2 regions of the Microbispora sp. ATCC PTA-5024 genome follow, and region 2 is predicted to be linked to the other one. Evidence: riboswitches for the same ligand, from Rfam matches in the RefSeq annotation. Region 2 holds a riboswitch; the other holds the start of a gene.
What was found. Region 2 has a riboswitch for cobalamin ahead of MPTA5024_RS27385 (ribonucleoside-diphosphate reductase subunit alpha). Riboswitches for the same ligand answer to the same signal wherever they lie in the genome.

Region 1 (7,032 bases), on a different contig from region 2:
TCCAGCGCCTGGAACCCCTCGGCCCGCAGCGCCGCCGCCATCCGCTCCACGGTCGCCAGGCCTCCGGGCGCCAGGACCGGCCGGGTGGCGACCAGCGGCAGCAGGGCGGGATGCGCCAGCAGCTCCCGCCGGATCGCGACCGCGAAGGCGCGCGTCCACTCCCGCCACGGGCCCGCCGGCTCCACGGTCACCCGTGAGACCACCGCGTCGATGAGGCCGTCCAGGACGGCGTCCTTGTTGGGCACGTGGTAGTAGAGAGTCATCGCCTCCACGCCCAGCTCCGCGCCGAGCTTGCGCATCGACAGCGCCGCGATGCCCTCCCTGTCGACCAGGGCCAGCGCGGCGGCGAGAACCTTCTCACGCGACAGTCCCGCCCTCGGCAACCGGACCTCCCTTGACGGCTCTTACGCCGTAAGAATATCGTGCTCTTACACCGTAAGACAATGAAGGGACACCGTCATGAGCGCCGCCGCCACGGCCGTCGTCCAGGCGCTGTTCGACGCCATCAACGACCGGAGGCTCGGCGACCTGCGCCGCTACATGACCGACGACGTGATCGACCACAACAAGGTGATCCACGGGGAACCGGACGAGCCGGGCGCCGCGTTCGACGCCATCGCGCAGCAGCTCGACGCGTTCGACCCGATGCACCTGAAGGTCGAGGAGATGATCGCCGATGGGGACCGGGTGGCGGTGCGGCTGACGATGTCAGGCGTGAACTCCGGCACGCACCCGCGGATGCCCGAGCCCACCCATCGCGAGTTCACGGTCGAGGCGATCTTCCTGCTCACCCTGCGGGACGGCAGGATCGCCGAGATGCGGGCGGTGAGCGACCGCCTGGGGCTGTTCCTCCAGCTCGGCTGGGACTGGCCGCAGGCCGACTGACGACCGCCTCCCTCGCGGGCGTCCTTGCCTGAGGGCGACCGAGGCGACAGGACGGCCGGATGCCTGCTGCGAGCCCGCTGCTCGCGGGGGACCCGCGGGCACGCCTCACTCAGCGGCCAGGACGGTCGCCACGCGGAGCCGTCCCGCCGCCCGGCTCGGCCACACGGCGAGCAGGTTGGCGACGAGCAGGGCCGCGGGTGCCACGTGCGCGCGGAACGCGGGAATCGCGGCGGATCCGCCCTTCAGCCGGGCCAGGCCCTCGAACGGGATGTCGTCGTGGGGGCCGACGATGTCGGCGGTACCGGGCGAGCAGGGCGGGCGAGGCGATCACCCCGCCCGTGCCGCCGGGACTCTCAGCGAACCAGGACGACCGCACGACACCCACGATCCGCGCCGGGATCGCCGGTCCGCCCGGCCGCGTCCCGCCTCCCGGTCTGTCGGTGGCGGCGGCCTGCTCGGGGGTCGTCAGCCGCAGGGTGACGCGGTCTCCGACGCCCTTGCCGCTGACCTCCCGGAACAGCGGTGTGACCACGACCTCGTCGACCCGTCGCGGGTCAGGGAGCCGTCCGTCGAGCATCACCGGAACCTCGATCGTCCGGAACAGCTCCGCGTCGGCCGGCGGGAGGGTCAGGCCGCTCCGGCCGCAGAAGGACAACCATCCGAACCCGGTCCCCCCGCCGTCCGGGAGCGGCGCGGCCGCACGGTGCATACCGGGATTACACGCCGCCGCCGAACCTCCGCCAAGGGTGCTGGCACCCGCGGCGGACGCCCAGGACGACCGGGCTCGCCAAACCGGGACACATCAGTTACCGAGGAAAGATACGGACAGATCACCCCTTGCGGGACCAACATCCAAAGGGTGTATGTTTGCAGCCGCAAGCGACGGAAGCGGAGGAAGCCGGTGTGAATCCGGCGCGGTCCCGCCACTGTCACCGGGGAGCGATCCTCACCACGCCACTGCCCCACCGGGCGGGAAGGCCGAGGGGAGCGTCGATCCGGGAGCCAGGATACTCCGGCCGTCGACCCTTCGACCGGGGGCGCGGACCCCCAGGGAGGACACGCCATGGCCGTGTCAGGCCTGCGCGCGGGCGCCTCGCTCACGGTGCCGCGCCCCGTTTCCTGAGATGCCGTCCGGCGGCGCCCTCGCCGCCCGTCCCCGCTTCCCCTCCCCCCTCCGTACGGCACGGCGCACGCCCCACGGCCGTACGGCGCCGCGGAGGCGGTCGCGATGAGCGGCGCGCTGCTGGTGGCGGGGACCACCTCCGACGCGGGGAAGAGCGTGCTGACGGCCGGGCTGTGCCGATGGCTGGCCCGGCGCGGGGTGCGGGTGGCGCCCTTCAAGGCGCAGAACATGGCGCTCAACTCGATGGTCACCGCGGACGGCGGGGAGATCGGCCGCGCCCAGGCGATGCAGGCCGCGGCCGCGCGGGTCGAGCCCGAGGCCGCGATGAACCCGGTGCTGCTCAAGCCCGCCGGGGAGCGGCACTCCCACGTCGTGGTGCTCGGCCGCGCCCACGCGGACGTCGACGCGCTGTCCTACCGCGAGCACAAGACGCGCCTGCTCGACGTGGCCGTCGACGCGCTGACCGGCCTGCGCCGGCGGTTCGACGTGGTGATCTGCGAGGGCGCCGGCAGCCCGGCCGAGGTCAACCTGCGCGACCGCGACATCGCGAACATGGGGCTCGCCCGCGCCGCCGGCCTGCCCGTGCTCGTCGTGGGGGACATCGACCGCGGCGGCGTGCTCGCGCACTTCGCGGGCACCCTCGCGGTGCTCGACCCGGCCGACCAGCGGCACCTGGCGGGGTTCGTGGTCAACAAGTTCCGCGGCGACCCGGCGCTGCTGCGGCCCGGGCTCGACTGGGTGCGCGCGGCGACCGGCCGCCCGTGCCTCGGGGTGCTGCCCTGGCGGTCGGGGCTGTGGCTCGACGTCGAGGACTCCCTCGACCTGGAGAGCCGTCCCGGCCTGCTCACCCCGCCCGTCGGCCGCGACGTCCTGCGCGTCGCCGTCGTACGGCTGCCGCGGATGTCGAACGTCACCGACGCGGACGCCCTGGCGGCGGAGCCGGGGGTGAGCGTGCGGCTCGTGACGTCGGCCGCGGAGGCCGAGGAGGCGGACCTGGTCGTCGTCCCCGGCACCCGGGCGACCGTCTCCGACCTGCGGTGGCTGCGCGAGCGCGGGCTGGACGGCGTGCTGCGCCGCCGGGCCGCCGAGGGACGCCCGGTGCTCGGGGTGTGCGGCGGCCTGCAGATGCTCGGCGGCGTCATCGACGACGAGGTCGAGAGCCGGGCCGGCCGGGTCGAGGGCCTGGGGCTGCTGCCGGTCCGGACCGTGTACGGCCCGGACAAGGTGCTGGCGCTGCCGAGGGGCCGCTGGCGCGGCCACGAGGTCGCGGGCTACCAGATCCACCACGGCAGGGTCGAGGTCGGCGGCGGCGAGCCGTTCCTCGACGGCTGCCGCGTGGGGCAGGTGTGGGGCACGACCTGGCACGGCCTGTTCGACGAGGACGGCTTCCGCCGGGCCTTCCTGTCCGAGGTCGCCGCCGTCACCGGCCGTGACTGGCTCCCCGGGGACACGACGTTCGCCGAGCGGCGCGAGGCCCGCCTCGACGCGCTGGGCGACCTGGTCGAGGAGCACCTGGACACCGACGCCGTCTGGCGCCTCATCGAGGGCGGGGTGCCCGCCGGCCTGCCCGCGGTCTCCATGACCCTCACCCCCGCCAAGGAGCACGGATGACGATGCTGCTGCTGTCGGCCGCCGACACCGAGCTGCTCGCGGCGCGCCGCGGCGGCGCGGCCTGGCGGGTGGCCAACCCGGCCAGGGTCGCGCCCGGGGACGTGCCGGCCCTTGTGGAGGGCGCGGACGCCGTCGTCGTCCGGCTGCTGGGAGGCCGCCGGTCGTGGCCGGAGGGCCTCGACGCCGTGCTCGCCTCGGGCCTGCCGGTCGTCGTGCTCGGCGGGGAGCCGGCCCCGGACGCCGCGTTGATGGCGCTGTCCACCGTGCCGTCGGGCGTCGCCGCCGAGGCGCTCGCCTACCTGGCGGAGGGCGGCCCGGACAACCTGCTCGAGCTGTACCGCTTCCTGTCCGACACGCTGCTGCTGACCGGAGAGGGCTTCGCCCCGCCCCGCGCCACCCCGGCGTACGGGGTCCGGCCCGGGCGGGAGCGGCGCGGCGGCCGGCCGCTGGTGGGCGTGGTGTACTACCGGGCGCACGAGCTGTCGGGCAACACCGCGTTCGTGGACGACCTGTGCGACGCGGTGGAGGCGGCGGGCGCCGACGCGCTGCCGGTCTTCTGCGGGTCGCTGCGCGGCGCGGACGCCGGCCTGTTCGCCCTGCTGCGGGAGGCCGACGCGCTGGTCGTCACCGTCCTGGCCGCGGGCGGAGCGGTGGCGAGCGAGGCCGTCGCCGGTGGGGACGACGACGCGTGGGACGTGGGGGCGCTCGCCGCGCTCGACGTGCCGGTGCTCCAGGGGCTGTGCCTGACGACGTCCCGCGCCGCCTGGGCCGCGACCGACGCCGGGCTGTCCCCCATGGACGCGGCCATGCAGGTCGCCGTGCCCGAGTTCGACGGGCGGCTCGTCACCGTGCCCTTCTCGTTCAAGGAGGACGGCCCGGACGGCGTGCCGGTCTACGCCGCCGATCCCGAGCGGTGCGCCCGGGTCGCGGGCCTCGCGGTCGCGCACGCCCGGCTGCGCCACGTGCCCAACCGGGACAAGCGCCTGGCCGTCGTGCTGTCCTCCTACCCGACGAAGCACGCCCGGGTCGGCAACGCGGTCGGCCTCGACACCCCGGCCTCGGCCGTGGTCCTGCTGCGCGCGCTGCGCGAGGCGGGGTACGACGTGGGCGACGCACCTGACGACGGCGACGCCCTCATCCACGCGCTCATCGCGGCCGGCGGCCACGACGTGGAGTGGCTGACCGAGGAGCAGCTGACCGCCTCCCCTGCCCGCGTCCCCCTGGCGGCGTACGACTCGTGGTTCGCGGAGCTGCCGGCGGAGCTGCGTGACGCGGTGACCGCGCACTGGGGCCCGCCGCCGGGGTCCCTCTACGTGGACGGCGACGACATCGTGGTGGCCGCGCTGCGGTTCGGCAACGTGCTGGTCGCGATCCAGCCGCCTCGGGGCTTCGGCGAGAACCCGGTGGCCATCTACCACGACCCCGACCTGCCGCCGAGCCACCACTACCTGGCGGCGTACCGGTGGCTGTCGCGCGAGTTCGGCGCGCACGCCGTCGTCCACCTCGGCAAGCACGGCACGCTGGAGTGGCTGCCGGGCAAGGGGCTCGGCCTGTCGGCGTCCTGCGCCCCGGACGCGGCGCTGGAGACGCTGCCGCTGGTCTACCCGTTCATCGTGAACGACCCCGGGGAGGGCACTCAGGCCAAGCGGCGGGCGCACGCCACGGTGGTCGACCACCTGATCCCGCCGATGGCCAGGGCCGACTCGTACGGGGACCTCGCCCGGCTGGAGCAGCTTCTCGACGAGCACGCGACCGTGGCCGCCCTCGACCCGGCGAAGCTGCCGGCCGTGCGCGCACAGATCTGGACGCTGATCCAGGCGGCCCAGCTCCACCACGACCTGCACGTGGACGACCGGCCGGACGACGCCGAGTTCGACGACTTCCTGCTCCACGTCGACGGCTACCTGTGCGAGATCAAGGACGCCCAGATCCGGGACGGCCTCCACGTGCTGGGCGCGGCCCCGGCGGGCGAGGCCCGGGTGAACCTCGTGCTCGCCGTGCTGCGCGCCCGGCAGGTGTGGGGCGGCGCGGCCGGCGCGCTGCCGGGGCTCCGCGAGGCGCTCGGGCTGGCCGAGGGCAAGGAGGCCAGGGGCGAGGTCGACCGGTTCGAGGAGGAGGCGCGGCGGCTTGTGGCGGCCATGGAGGAGCGGGGCTGGGACCCCGGCGCCGCCGCCGAGGTCTCCCCCGCCGCCGACGTCGCGCGGGTGCTGCGCTTCGCCGCGACCGAGGTCGTCCCCCGGCTCGACCGCACCACTGACGAGGTGGCCCACCTGCTGCACGCCCTCGACGGCGGGTACGTGCCGGCCGGGCCGTCCGGATCGCCGACGCGCGGGCTCGTCAACGTGCTGCCGACCGGCCGCAACTTCTACTCCGTGGACCCCAAGGCCATCCCCTCGCGACTCGCCTGGGAGACCGGCGCCGCCCTGGCGGCCTCGCTGGCCGAGCGGTACCGGGCCGACACCGGCGGCTGGCCGCGGACGGTCGGCCTCACGGTCTGGGGCACCAGCGCGATGCGCACCCAGGGCGACGACATCGCCGAGGTCCTCGCGCTGCTCGGCGTCCGGCCCACCTGGGACGACGCCTCCCGCCGGGTGACCGGCTTCGAGGTCGTGACGACGGAGGAGCTGGGCCGCCCCCGGGTGGACGTGGTCGTGCGGATCAGCGGCTTCTTCCGCGACGCGTTCCCGCACGTCGTCGCGCTGATCGACGACGCCGTACGGGCCGTCGCCGCGCTCGACGAGCCGGCCGAGCTCAACCCGCTGCGGGCGCACGTCGCGGAGGAGGTCGCCCGGCACGGCGACCACCGCCGCGCCACCAGCCGCGTCTTCGGCTCCCGGCCCGGAGCGTACGGCGCGGGGCTGCTGCCGCTCATCGACGCCCGCAACTGGCGCGACGACGCCGACCTGGCCGAGGTCTACGCCGTCTGGGGCGGCTACGCGTACGGCAGGGGCCTCGACGGCCGGGAGGCCAGGGCGGACATGGAGGCGGCCTTCCGCCGCATCGAGGTGGCCGCGAAGAACCAGGACAACCGCGAGCACGACATCGCCGACTCCGACGACTACTTCCAGTACCACGGCGGCATGGTCGCCATGGTCCGCCACCTGACCGGCGCGTCCCCCGCGGCGTACGTGGGCGACTCGCACGTGCCCGACGCCGTGCGCACGCGGACGCTGGGCGAGGAGACGCGGCGGGTCTTCCGGTCCCGCGTCGTCAACCCGCGGTGGATCGCGGCGATGCGGCGCCACGGCTACAAGGGCGCGTTCGAGATGGCGGCCACGGTCGACTACCTGTTCGGCTTCGACGCCACGGCCGGGGTCGTGGACGACTGGATGTACGAGTCGCTCGCCCAGTCGTACGTCTTCGACCCCGAGGTGCGCGACTTCATGCGCCGGTCGAACCCGTGGGCGCTGCGC
Region 2 (7,032 bases):
TCGTCCGCTGGACCCACGCCGGGACCGCCGACACGGTCGCGCCCCCCGGCGCCTCCGGCGTCGAGAGGCTGGACGGCACGCGCACCCCGGTCCGTCCCGGCGACACCGTCCGTGTGACGGGGGAGCCCGTGCTCATCCGCTGACATCGCGCCGGCGCACGGCCGCACGGCACATCCCTTACGCCCGTATCGCCCCGATATGTAGTCACAATGCGTGATTCGTCATATTCTGTGCGTGCAAGGGACTCTTCGGGGGGAGGGTGCCGACATGCGACGCCGTACGGTGCTCGCCTTAGGGGTGCTGGCCCTGGCGGCGGGTTGCGGAACCCAGGCCCCGCCGTACCAGAGCGAGATCTCCTTGGTGGTGCCGGGATCGTCGGGCGGGTGGGGGGACAGCGTCGCCGGGGAGTTGCGGACCCTGATCGAGGGCCGCCGGTGGGCCCGGACGGTGCGCGTCGCGGGGAGGGGCGGGGAGGGCGCGGCGGCCGTCGCGCGCTTCGTCTCCGCGGGCCGCCGGACCGACCTGCTGGTCACCGACCCCGCGCTGCTCGCAGCCGCCGCGATGAGCGGAGCGCGCCCGCTCCTCGGCCGCACGGCGCCGCTGGCGCGGCTCGTGGGGGAGTGGGAGGTGCTGGTGACCTCGCCCGACTCGCCGTACCGCGGCTTCGACCGGCTCGCGGCCGCCCTGGTCAAGGACCCCTCGGCGGTGCCGCTCGCGGGCGGGCCCTCCGGCGGGGCCGACCACCTCCTCGCCGGGATGGTGGCCCTCGGCCTCGGGGCCGACGTGCGCCTGCTCGGTTACACGGCGTTCGACGACCGGCGGCAGGCCGTGGCGGCGGTCCTCGACGGGCGGGTGCCGCTGGCGTTCGGCACCCCGCGCGACGTGGCGGACCACGTCCGGGCCGGCCGGTTGCGGCCGCTCGCCGTGTCGTCCTCCGAGCGCCTCGACGGCCTGGACGCGCCCACGCTGAGTGAGTCGGGCGTGCGGGCCGTGTACGCCGACTGGGCCGGCCTCGTCGCCCCCGCCGCGCTCACAGGTGGGGCGCGGGACGCGCTGCTCGACCTGTGCGCCGCGGTCGCGGGGTCGGCCGGGTGGCAGGGCTGCTGCGGCCGCAACGGCTGGGCGCCCATGTACCTGGCCGGCGACGACTTCGGCCGCTGGCTGTCGGACGAGGTGCGCCGGACGTCGCAGGTCCTCGACGCGCTCGGCCTGCGCTGAAGATCCTACCTCCCCGTGGGGCCGGAAACCACAACCTGTAGGGGTGGTTGCGCGGACGGGCACAAGATGTAGGATCCACTTCCGTCGCTGGTTCGCCCCCAGGGGTGAGGCAAGAGGGAACCCGGTGGAAGTCCGGGACTGCCCCGCAGCGGTGAGCGGGAACGACCGCCGTCATACGAGCACTGGGCGCGACGGCGCCTGGGAAGCGACGGCCAGTAGGACCGGCGGGCCCCGGCCCGCCGCGCCCGCGAGTCCGAAGACCTGCCGGCGACGCGCGTGGGCCCGACGCCCGCGCGCTGGTCCGCCGGCTCCCGAGGGAGGGCCCGCCGACGCCGCGCCGGGCGTGCCCCCGCGTGCGCCGAGGCATGCCCTCCTCACGGCTCCGGACGGTCTTCGAGCTCGCGAGGAGACACACGTGACACAGACGAACGGGGCGACGCTCGCCCGCCCGCAGGCCGGGCCGGCCGCCGCCTGGCAGGCGATCGAGGAGGCGGCGGCGGGGGTCGTCGCCGACCCGGAGAACTCGAAGGCGGCCGCCCGCCTGCTGAGCGGCCTGATCGCGGACGAGACGGCCCGGCACGGCGTGCGGTCGTTCTCCGAGTCCGTGGCCGCGGCCCACGCCGAGGGGCTGCTCGACGACGGCCTGGCCGCGTTCGTGGCGGCCGAGGCCGCCGCCCTCGACGCGCTCGTCGACGAGGCCGCCGACGACCGGTTCGAGTACTTCGGCCTGCGCACCGTCTACGACCGCTACCTGCTGCGTCACCCCGTCACCCGGGACGTGCTGGAGCGCCCGCAGCACTTCCTCCTGCGGGTGGCCTGCGGCCTGTCGTCGTCGGCCGGCGAGGCGGCCGAGCTGTACCGGCTCATGTCGTCCCTGGCGTACCTGCCCAGCTCGCCGACGCTGTTCAACTCCGGCACCCGCCGCCCGCAGCTGTCGTCGTGCTTCCTGCTCGACTCGCCCCGCGACGAGCTGGAGGGCATCTACGAGCGGTACGGCCAGGTGGCCCGGCTGTCGAAGTACGCCGGCGGCATCGGCGTGTCCTGGACCCGCGTCCGGTCCCGGGGGTCGCTCATCCGGGGCACGAACGGCCTGTCCAACGGCATCGTCCCGTGGCTGCGCACCCTCGACGCCTCGGTGGCCGCCGTCAACCAGGGCGGCCGGCGCAAGGGCGCGGCCTGCGTGTACCTGGAGACGTGGCACGCCGACGTCGAGGAGTTCCTGGAGCTGCGCGACAACACCGGTGAGGACGCCCGCCGCACCCACAACCTGAACCTCGCCAACTGGGTGCCGGACGAGTTCATGCGCCGCGTCGAGGCCGACGGTACGTGGTCGCTGTTCGACCCGAAGGAGGCCCCCGAGCTGACCGACCTGTGGGGTGAGGCGTTCGACGCCCGCTACCGGGAGCTGGAGGCGGCCGGGCGGTATGTCCGGCAGGTCCCGGCCCGCGCCCTGTACGCCCGGATGATGCGCACCCTCGCCCAGACCGGGAACGGCTGGATGACCTTCAAGGACGCGGCCAACCGCACCTCCAACCAGACGGCGCTGGACCGCAACGTCATCCACCTGTCCAACCTCTGCACCGAGATCCTCGAGGTCACGAGCGACGCCGAGACGGCCGTCTGCAACCTCGGCTCGGTCAACCTCGCCGCGCACGTCACCGCCGAGGGCGTCGATTGGGCGCGGCTGCGGGCCACCGTCCGCACCGCCGTCCGGTTCCTCGACCGGACCATCGATCTCGGCTACTACCCCACCCCCGAGGCGGAGGCGGCCAACCTCCGGTGGCGGCCGATCGGCCTCGGCGTCATGGGCCTGGCCGACGTCTTCTTCACGCTGCGGCTGCCGTTCGACGCGCCGGAGGCGCTGGCGCTGTCCACCCGCATCGCCGAGGAGATCGCGCTCGCGGCGTACGGCGCCTCCGCCGACCTCGCCGCCGAGCGCGGGCGGCACCCGTCGTACGGCGAGACCCGCGCGGCGCGCGGCGTGCTGCACCTCGACCACTACCCGGCCTCCCCGGTCCACCCCGAGGAGTGGGCGGAGCTGCGGCTGCGGATCGAGGCGACCGGGCTGCGCAACTCCCTCATGGTCGCCGTCGCGCCGACCGCGACGATCGCCTCCATCGCCGGCTGCCACGAGTGCGTCGAGCCGCAGGTGTCCAACGTGTTCAAGCGGGAGACCCTGTCCGGGGAGTTCCTCCAGGTCAACCGGTACCTGGTCCGCGACCTGCGCAGGCTCGGGCTGTGGACCCGGGAGACCCGCGACGCGATCAAGACGGCCGACGGCTCGGTGCAGGGGCTGCCCGGCCTGCCGGACGACCTCAAGGCGCTCTACCGGACGGCCTGGGAGCTGCCCCAGAAGGCGCTGATCGACCTCGCCGCCGCCCGGCAGCCGTACGTCGACCAGGGCCAGTCGCTCAACCTCTTCATGGCGGCGCCCACCATCGGCAAGCTGTCGTCGATGTACGCCTACGCCTGGCGGTCGGGCCTCAAGACCACCTACTACCTGCGGTCCCGCCCCGCCACGCGGATCGCCCAGACAACCGTCCCCGCCGTACGGCCGGAGGCGGCGGCCGAGGCCGTCGCCTGCTCCCTTGAGAACCCCGAGATCTGCGAGGCCTGCCAGTGACCGAGACCATGCTCCTCGACCCCGGGATGGACCTGACCCTCCGGCCGATGCGGTACCCGGGGTTCTACGAGAGGTACCGCGCGGCCATCAGGAACACCTGGACGGTCGAGGAGGTCGACCTCCAGTCGGACCTGGCCGACCTCGCGCGGCTCGGCCCGGGGGAGCGCCACCTCATCAACCGGCTCGTCGCGTTCTTCGCGACCGGCGACTCGATCGTGGCCAACAACCTCGTGCTGAACCTGTACCAGCACGTCAACGCGCCCGAGGCGCGGCTCTACCTCAGCAGGCAGCTGTTCGAGGAGGCCGTGCACGTGCAGTTCTACCTGACGCTGCTGGACACCTACCTGCCCGACCACGACGAGCGGGTCCGGGCGTTCGCCGCTGTGGAGCACATCCCCTCGATCCGGGACAAGGCCGAGTTCTGCTTCCGCTGGATCGACTCGATCAAGGGGCTGTCGCGGCTGGAGACCCGGGAGGACCGGCGGCGCTTCCTGCTCAACCTCATCTGCTTCGCCGCCTGCATCGAGGGCCTGTTCTTCTACGGCGCCTTCGCCTACGTCTACTGGTTCCGCTCCCGCGGGCTGCTGGGCGGGCTCGCGACCGGCACCAACTGGGTGTTCCGCGACGAGTCGATGCACATGGAGTTCGCGTTCGACGTGGTCGACACCGTCCGCCGCGAGGAGCCCGGCCTGTTCGACGAGGAGCTGGCGGCCCAGGTCGTGCGCATGATGGAGGAGGCCGTGGCCGCCGAGCTCGCCTTCGCCCTGGACCTGTGCGGCGACGGCCTCGGCGGCATGACCGCGGAGCGGATGCGGGCCTACCTGGAGTACGTCGCCGACCGCCGGCTCGCCCGCCTCGGCCTGCCCGCCCGGTACGGCACCGCCAACCCGTTCGCCTTCATGGAGTTCCAGGACGTCCAGGAGCTGGCGAACTTCTTCGAGCGCAGGGTCTCGGCGTACCAGGTGGCCGTGGAGGGCGACGTGCGGCTCGACGAGTCGTTCTGAGGACGCCGGCCCTCTCGTCCGTTATGGGGCTTCCATAAACGGGCAAAGGGCTCCTCATGACGACGAAAGGGGGCGCCGTCCTGTCGGCCGCGTGGAACTGGGCAACGCTGGGGACCGCCGTGGTGGCCGCCATCACGGCGGTGGAGCTGCTGCGGCGGGTGCTGAACTCGCGGCTCATCGGGGAGAGATGGGCCCTCGCCGGGCCCGTGGTGCGCCGGTGCACCTGGCCGGGGTTCGCCACGGCGGTCGTGGCCACGGCCAACGCCGTCTACACCCCCGACATGTCGGTGGCGTCGACGCAGAACCTCATCCGGCAGATGTTCACGCTGCTGCTGATCGGCTGCGTGACGTGGCTCGTCATCCAGGCCGCGTACGCGGTGACCGACGTGGTGCTCGACCGCCTCACCCGCGTGGAGGGGGAGCGCAACCGCCGGGCGCGGCGGATCCGCACCCAGATCACGCTGGTCCGCCGCGTCTCAGCGGCCGTCGTCGTGCTGGTCGCGCTGGGGGCGATGCTGTTCACCTTCCCGCAGGTGCGGGCGCTCGGGGCGGGGCTGCTCGCCTCCGCCGGAATCGCGGGCGTGGTGGCCGGCGTCGCCGCCCAGTCCACGCTGGGCAACCTGCTGGCAGGGCTCCAGCTGGCCTTCAGCGACGCGCTGCGGCTCGACGACGTCGTGGTGGTGGAGGACGAGTGGGGCCGCATCGAGGAGTTGACGCTCACGTACGTGGCCCTGCGCCTGTGGGACGAGCGGCGGCTCATCCTCCCGGTGTCGTACTTCACCGCGAACCCGTTCGAGAACTGGACGCGCCACGAGAGCCGCATCCTGGGCAGCGTCTACCTGCGGGTCGACTGGGCCGTGCCGGTGGAGGAGCTGCGGGCCGAGCTCTACCGGGCGCTGCGCGACAACCCGCTGTGGGACCAGAAGGACTGGACGCTCCAGGTCACCGACGTCACCCCGGGCGGCCTGGTCGAGCTGCGCGCGCTGATGAGCGCCGCCGACTCGGCCAGCGCGTGGGACCTGCGCTGCGACATCCGGGAGCACCTGGTCCGGTTCGTCCGGGAGAAGTACCCCGAGAGCCTGCCGCGTCTACGGGTGGACCGGGTCTGAGCGGGTGGCGCCTCATTGTGCGCCCGACGCCCGCAGGACGCGGGTGCCGGCCGCGATCAGGGCGGTCGCGAGGATCCAGCCCGCGGCGATCAGGCCGTTCGCCAGCCACTGCGTCCAGCCGACCGGCTCCCAGGCGGCCCGCTGCTCGAACACGCTGACCGGCACGAGCAGGTCGAGCGTGTAGGTGAACGCGTCGAAATGCCGCGACTCGTCCAGCCCGATCTGGTGGGGGCGCCAGTGGGAGAAGACGCTCGTGCCCACCGCCAGCAGCAGGGCCACCCAAACCCCGGCCAGCCAGGGGCGGTAGCCGTACCCGACCAGGACGTCGAGCAGCCCTCCCCACAGCCGCCCGGGCAGGCGCAGCGTCCGCCGGCGGGCCCGCTGCTTGGCCAGCAGCACCCGCCGTCCCTCCGCGTCGTGCCCGATCCTGCGGTAGTACGCCGCGAGCTCCTCGTACGGCTGGGGGCGGTAGCCGTCGGGGTCGCGGCGCAGCCACGACAGCCGCTCGGCCACCGGGGCGGGCCCCCGCAGCGAGGCGTAGGTCAGGCCGTTGAGGTGCACGTGCCCGGGGTAGGCGCCGATCCGGTCGAACAGCACGCCGATCCGCGAGTAGCCGAGGTTCACCTCCCCCTCGATCGAGGACCACAGGAGGATCAGCTCCTCGACCCGCATGTGGCTCAGGTGCAGCGCGCGGTCGGGGGCCGTCAGGACGGCCTCATCGAACGACAGCACCCCCGAGATCCGGGCTCCCCGCAGGCGCACCGTGCCGTGGGCGGTGAAACCGTCGCTGAACTCGGCGGCGGTGGCCTCCATGTGGTCCGCCTGGACGGCGTGGGTCCCCGCGGAGACGATCACCGCTCGCTGGAGGTGCACGCCGCTGTTGAAGCGGGCGCCCACCAGCCGGAGGCATCCGGTGGCGCGCAGGTCGCGCAGGAAGGCGCCGCCGTCCACGGTCAGTCCGCCCGCCCACATCGCGACCGGACCGCGGCTGCGCGGCTCCCGCCAGTCGTCCGGGGCGTCCGGCCCGGAGGACGGCTGGGCGGGGTCTCCCGCTGATTGCGGGTCGGGCCCCGGCCGC

Region 1: it holds a riboswitch for cobalamin, as region 2 does, so the genes downstream of both, MPTA5024_RS05450 (cobyric acid synthase) here and MPTA5024_RS27385 (ribonucleoside-diphosphate reductase subunit alpha) in region 2, are expected to answer to the same signal.

The regions. Positions count from the first base shown of each region.
Region 1 covers NZ_KI866522.1:1,215,024-1,222,055, forward strand. Annotated here, with positions in the region: gene MPTA5024_RS05440 (TetR/AcrR family transcriptional regulator C-terminal domain-containing protein) at 1-383, opposite strand, end outside; gene MPTA5024_RS05445 (ester cyclase) at 460-885, shown strand; cobalamin riboswitch at 1,736-1,917, shown strand; gene MPTA5024_RS05450 (cobyric acid synthase) at 2,114-3,619, shown strand; gene cobN (cobaltochelatase subunit CobN) at 3,616-7,032, shown strand, end outside.
Region 2 covers NZ_KI866525.1:299,302-306,333, reverse strand. Annotated here, with positions in the region: partial or broken gene MPTA5024_RS27395 (cobalamin ABC transporter substrate-binding protein) at 1-143, shown strand, start outside; gene MPTA5024_RS27390 (tripartite tricarboxylate transporter substrate-binding protein) at 268-1,218, shown strand; cobalamin riboswitch at 1,290-1,501, shown strand; gene MPTA5024_RS27385 (ribonucleoside-diphosphate reductase subunit alpha) at 1,634-3,841, shown strand; gene MPTA5024_RS27380 (ribonucleotide-diphosphate reductase subunit beta) at 3,838-4,845, shown strand; gene MPTA5024_RS27375 (mechanosensitive ion channel family protein) at 4,902-5,954, shown strand; gene MPTA5024_RS27370 (hypothetical protein) at 5,967-7,032, opposite strand, start outside.